Pedobacter sp. W3I1: one gene and its partner. The protein of the gene in region 1 interacts with the protein of each later gene in a pairwise test. Links are inferred from orthologs where the notes say so. Each region holds a gene or a part of one and is shown in the gene's direction. Other genes may lie near its edges. The genes, in order: QF042_RS20885 and ftsA.

Evidence for each region.
Region 2: the proteins of QF042_RS20885 (region 1) and ftsA interact in binary tests that used the Escherichia coli proteins (3 or more experiments, as listed by UniProt). The link is inferred for Pedobacter sp. W3I1 from one-to-one orthologs.

The regions. Positions count from the first base shown.
Region 1 is NZ_JAUSXN010000001.1:5,100,687-5,103,845, forward strand. The notes cover bases 235-3,059. They hold QF042_RS20885 (rod shape-determining protein), read left to right. Parts: upstream 235-1,048; coding sequence 1,049-2,071; downstream 2,072-3,059. Other genes in these bases: mreC (rod shape-determining protein MreC), read left to right, coding at 2,154-2,993; QF042_RS20895 (hypothetical protein), read left to right, coding at 2,986-3,059. Outside these bases: more of QF042_RS20895, read left to right, coding at 3,060-3,159. UniProt on the Escherichia coli protein: Forms membrane-associated dynamic filaments that are essential for cell shape determination. Acts by regulating cell wall synthesis and cell elongation, and thus cell shape.
Region 2 is NZ_JAUSXN010000001.1:5,234,968-5,238,235, reverse strand. Bases 94-3,027 are described here. They hold ftsA (cell division protein FtsA), read left to right. Parts: upstream 94-848; coding sequence 849-2,207; downstream 2,208-3,027. Other genes in these bases: ftsZ (cell division protein FtsZ), read left to right, coding at 2,338-3,027; QF042_RS21505 (cell division protein FtsQ), read left to right, coding at 94-843. In the rest of the region: more of QF042_RS21505, read left to right, coding at 1-93; more of ftsZ, read left to right, coding at 3,028-3,268. UniProt on the Escherichia coli protein: Essential cell division protein that assists in the assembly of the Z ring. May serve as the principal membrane anchor for the Z ring.

The DNA.
Region 1 (3,159 bases):
CCTACTGTTAAACAAGCTTGGATTGATGCTTTAGCCTGCGATCCGGTTTCTGCTTTTGGTGGCGTACTGATTACCAATGTTGCGGTAGACTTAGAAACGGCCCAGGAAATTAACAACTTGTTTTTCGAAGTTTTGATTGCTCCTTCTTACCAGGCAGAAGCGATTGAGTTATTCAGTAAAAAGAAAAACCGCGTTATTTTACAACGCAACGAGGTTGAATTGAGCAAAAAACAATTTAAAACATTATTAAACGGTGTAATTGAGCAGGACAAAGATTTAATTATCGAAGGTCCGGAGCAAATGACAACCGTTACCGATAAAGCACCAACTGAACAAGAACTAAAAGACCTGTTCTTTGCTAACAAAATTGTAAAACATACTAAATCGAACACCATTGTTTTGGTTAAGGATGATGTTTTAATTGCAAGCGGGGTTGGTCAAACTTCCCGTGTTGACGCCTTAAAACAAGCGATTGAAAAAGCAGCCTCTTTCGGATTCAGTGTTAAGGGTGCTGCAATGGCTTCTGATGCTTTCTTTCCTTTCCCTGACTGTGTTGAAATTGCTGCCGAAGCCGGAATTACAGCTGTTCTGCAACCAGGTGGATCGATTAAAGATGCTGATTCTGTAGCGAAAGCAAACGAAAAAGGTATTGCAATGGTAACCACTGGGATAAGACACTTTAAACATTAGAAAGGTAGAAGGTAGAGGGTTTAAAGGCAGAGGGTTTTACCTATCGAAAGCTCAAATTCACCATGCAGGTATGAAACTTTGAGGGGCTTCCCCCTTTGGAGGGGGCAGGGGGAGGAAATTAGAAAAGCCGGATCCAAATAAACTAAACCCGACAGCAATGGTTTCCGATTTTCCGTCGGATTGAACGGATAGCTGGAGTGCTTTAACCTAAGAATTATAGGTTTTTATTCTCTAAACATTTTAATTGCCTTAAAAACAATTTAATAACTGAAGAAAATAAAACTTAAAACAATAAAAAAGCTATTTTTACATTAGGAATAGTATAGATTTGATAAAATAAAGAAAACATACCTTATACATGGGATTATTTAACTGGTTTACGCAAGAAGTTGCCATCGATTTAGGCACAGCGAATACCCTGATTATACATAACGACAAAGTAGTTGTAGATGAGCCATCTATCGTTGCTTTTGATCGTACTACAAACAAAGTCATTGCTATAGGTCGTCAGGCAATGCAAATGGAGGGTAAAACCCACGATAATATTAAAACCGTACGCCCATTAAAGGATGGTGTAATTGCTGATTTCAATGCTGCTGAGGCAATGATTAAAGGGATGATCCGTATGCTCAATGGCGGTAAAGGCTGGATGTTTCCTTCTTTACGTATGGTAATCTGTATTCCATCTGGTATTACTGAAGTAGAAAAACGTGCTGTGCGCGATTCTGCTGAAATTGCCGGGGCTAAAGAGGTATACTTAATTCATGAGCCAATGGCAGCTGCCGTAGGTATCGGGATTGATGTAGAAGAGCCAATGGGTAACATGATTATCGATATAGGTGGCGGTACGACAGAAATTGCGGTTATCGCTTTATCAGGTATCGTGTGCGATCAATCTATCCGCGTTGCGGGAGATAACTTCGACTCTGATATCGTAAACTACATCCGCCGCCAACACAACATTATGATTGGTGACCGTACCGCTGAAAAAATTAAAATTGAAGTTGGTGCAGCTTTACCTGAGTTACAGGATGCTCCTGCCGATTTCGCGGTTCAAGGTCGCGATTTAATGACCGGTGTACCCAAACAGATCACTGTATCATATACCGAAATTGCACACTGCCTAGATAAGTCGATCTCTAAAATTGAAGAAGCCATTTTAAAAGCTTTAGAGATTACTCCTCCAGAACTTTCGGCAGATATTTACCAAACTGGTATTTATTTAACCGGTGGTGGTGCATTGTTAAGAGGTTTAGATAAGCGTGTAGCTGCTAAAACAAAATTACCTGTTCACGTTGCAGAAGATCCGCTTCGTGCTGTAGTTCGTGGAACTGGCATCGCCCTTAAAAATATTGGTGGATATAAATTCTTAATGCAATAACATTTAGTTTGGAGTTTGGGGTTGTGAGCTTGGAGTTTTCCACTCAGACTCCAAACTTTTAACTCCCAACTCAATTACTCGGATGCGTAACCTTTGGATTTTCATCAGCAGATACAACGCATTTTTCTTATTTATCATTTTTTTTATTGTTGGGATCTACCTAACGGTGAAAAACAACTCCTATCAGCGAAGCGTAACCTTAAACTCAAGCAATGAGGTAGTTGGCACTGCATACGAAAGGTTAAATGTTTTTAAAAGATATTTAAACCTGGGTATGGTTAACGATAGCCTTGCTGCAGAAAACGCTAAGCTTAAAAGCCAGTTACTGGGATTAACTACGGTAGATACAGCCAAAGATGTAAAGGTAATAGATACGGTTACCAATCAGCAATACACATATCTGGCAGCCAAAGTGGTTAAAAATTCGATCACTTTACGCAATAACGTAATGACCATTAATAAAGGCACTGTTGATGGCATTAAAAGCGGCATGGCCGTTATCGCGCCTCAACGTGGAGTAGTTGGCTTTATCCGTGATGTTTCTGCACATTTAGCAACGATCCAATCGCTATTGCATAAAGACACTAAGATTAGTGTAACCTTGAAAAAGAATAATGCGCTTGGCTCATTAGTTTGGGGCGACGGAAATTTCGATATTAAAAAGGCATTTGTTAAAGAGGTGCCCAACCATATTAAAATGTACGTTGGTGATAGTGTGATTACTTCTGGTTACGGATCTTTTCCTGCCGGGATTTTGGTTGGAAAAATCAGCAAGGCAAATGTGGCCACGAATGATAATTTCTTATCAGCAGAATTAAATTTATTTACTGACTTTAGCACATTGCAATATGTATATGTGGTTAAAGATAAAAAAGCCGAAGAGCAAAAGGCTTTGGAAAGCTTAGTTAAACCGAATGAATAGTAGAATCATAATTGTAAATGTGATCAGGTGGTTTTTACTACTTTTTGTGCAGATATTCTTGCTTAAGAATATGGGCTTTTATGATCTTTCAACACCATTCATTTATGTATTATTTTTACTCCTGCTTCCCTTCGGCATACCCAACATTTTGTTGTATTTACTGGCT
Region 2 (3,268 bases), 130 kb from region 1 along the record:
ACTTCATCAAACTTCACGGCTAATGTGCTTGTGGCAACAGGACATATCACAGAGGTTTTTGGTAGCCGTGTAGATACCTTGCATACACAATTGGCAAGAGATTTATATAAAACTGCACAGTACATTAAAAAAGATACCCTTTGGGATTCACAGATTGAACAAATTGTGGTTGATCAGAAAAATGATATCGAGCTGATTCCTAGAGTGGGCAACCAACGCATCATTTTAGGTAATGCAGATTCGTTAGAAAAGAAAATGAAAAACCTGTTGTTGTTTTATAAAAAAGCAATGCCACAGGTAGGATGGGATACGTATAAAACCATCAACATTAAATACACCAACCAGATTGTCTGCGAAAAAAGAGATTCTACAGAAATAGGAAGAAAAGCAAAAACAATTTCTGCAGCCGATAGTTTGAGGATACAGCGAAGCGTGACCGACTCGTTGATTAAAAACACAATTGTTGCAGCAATGGATGATCGCCCGGAGGCGGATGAAGCTGAGAAGCCGGCGCCTAAACGGGAAGAGCCCAAAAAGACTGAGCCTAAAAAGCCAGAACCAAAAAAAGTAGAGGCCAAAAAGGTTGAAGTTAAAAAAGCCGCACCTAAAAAGGTAGAGCCGAAAAAAACAACACCAGTTAAAACAGCAATAAAAAAGCCGGCGGTTACGTCAGCTACAAAACCAAAGGAAACGAAACCTGCGGATAAAAAAGACAAACCGAAGCAAACGGTAACAACACAGCCAAAGCCGGCAAAATCTGAGGCTCAATTAAAAAAAGAGAAAGAAGCAAGAGAGAGAGAAATCAGAGCCCTGGAAAAACAATATAAAACTCAGCAAAATTAACGAATATGGACAAGGCAAAATTTACCAGTCAGTCGCCCATCGTAGTAGGATTGGATATCGGTACTACAAAAATTTGTGTTATCGTTGGTCGTAGAACACAACACGGTAAGATAGAAATCTTAGGAATAGGCAAGGCAGAATCGGCGGGAGTGACACGTGGAGTGGTTTCTAACATTCAAAAAACCGTACAGGGTATTGCTCAAGCAGTTGAAGTAGCAAGCGGACAATCCAATGTAGAGATACAGGTGGTAAATGTGGGTATTGCTGGTCAGCACATTAAGAGCTTACAGCACAGAGGAATTTTAACAAGAAGAGAATTAAACAACGAAATCGGTAAAAAAGATATCGATAAGTTAATTGATGATATGTTTAAACTGGTAATGCCACCGGGTGAGGAAATCATTCATGTATTGCCACAAGAATTTACCATCGATAACGAGCCGGGAATCAAAGATCCGATCGGTATGGCAGGGGTTCGCCTTGAAGCTAACTTCCATATCATCTCCGGACAGGTTACGGCTGTGAAAAACATTATCAAATGTGTAAACAATGCAGGCCTGCAAACTCAGGATTTAATTCTTGAGCCATTGGCTTCTTCTGAATCGGTGTTGAGCGAGGAAGAAAAAGAAGCTGGTATTGCATTGGTTGATATTGGTGGTGGTACTACAGATATTGCCATTTTCCACGAAGGTATTATCCGTCACACGGCAGTTATCCCTTTTGGTGGCAATAGTGTTACTGAAGATATTAGAGAGGGCTGCTCTGTAATGCGTAACCAGGCTGAGTTGTTAAAAACACGTTTTGGTTCGGCATTAGCTGAGGAAAATAAGGAAAACGAAATTATCTGTGTTCCGGGCTTACGTGGCCGTGAACCAAAAGAAATTTCGGTTAAAAACCTGGCTTACGTCATTCAGGCCCGTATGGAAGAGATTATTGAACACGTGTATTACGAAATCAAATCTTCCGGATACGAGAAAAAACTGATCGGTGGTATTGTAATTACAGGTGGCGGTGCTTTATTAAAACACTTATCTCAGGCGGTTGAATATGTAACCGGTTTAGATTGCCGTATTGGTTACCCGAACGAGCACTTATCTAAGTATGAAGATATGCCTAAAGCCATTTATGATGACCTGAAAAGCCCGATGTATGCAACCAGTGTAGGTTTACTGATCAAAGGAATCCAGAAAGCAGAAGAATTAATTGAAGAAATGAAACAGCCTGGTGTTTTTGTAGAAAAACCAAAAACAGCAAAAGAAAAAGAGAAACGCGGACCAGGTTTGTTCGATAAATTACTGGCAAAAACAAGAACTTTCATTCAGGACGACATGAATGTAAGCGATGAAGATTACTTAAAAAGTTAATTATTTTTCCACAAAAGATGAGTTTTCCACATTATTAACAGTTGTGGAAAACGTCTGTTGAAAAAGTGTTAATATTACATTGAGTAATGAACAGAATTTAAAAATTTTTAAACAACTGATTCATAAAGATATGCAGTTCGAAATGTTAAAAGATAAGTCTTCAATCATCAAGGTAATTGGTGTTGGAGGCGGTGGCGGCAACGCAGTGAACCATATGTACCTGTCTGGTATTACTGGTGTGGATTTTATTATTTGTAATACAGATGCCCAGGCTTTGGAATCTAGTCCTATACCTAACAAGGTACAATTAGGGGCTAGCTTAACCGAAGGAATGGGAGCTGGTTCTATCCCTGAGGTTGGTAAAAACTCAGCTATAGAAAATATAGATGATATTAAGGCAATGTTAGGTAGTACAACCAAAATGCTTTTTATTACAGCAGGAATGGGTGGTGGTACCGGAACAGGCGCTTCTCCAATCATTGCGAAAGCAGCTAAAGAACTTGATATTTTAACTGTGGCCATCATTACTACACCATTTTCTTTCGAAGGAAAAAGACGTAGACTGCAGGCCGACGAGGGAATGGAAGAGTTGAAGAAATATGTAGATTCTTACCTGGTTATCTCTAACGATCGCCTGCGAGAAATCTTCGGAAACTTAACCTTAGGTTCTGCTTTTGGTCAGGCCGATGATATTTTAACAACAGCTGCAAAAGGTATCGCAGAAATCATTACCGTTCCGGGTTATATCAACGTGGATTTTAAGGATGTGCGTACCGTAATGAAAGATAGTGGCGTAGCCATTATGGGTAGTTTTGCCGCTGAGGGTGAAGACCGTGCATTACAGGCCGTTGAAGGCGCTTTGGCTTCTCCGTTGTTAAAAGATAATGAAATTGAAGGTGCCCGTTATATTTTATTGAACATCAGCTCTGGTTTGCGTGAAGTAACCATGGATGAGGTTTCGATCATTACCGATTACATTCAGGAAAAAGCCGGTTTATCAGCTGATCTGATCTGGGGTAACTGTACTGACGAATCTTTAAGCGATAAACTTTCGGTAACCA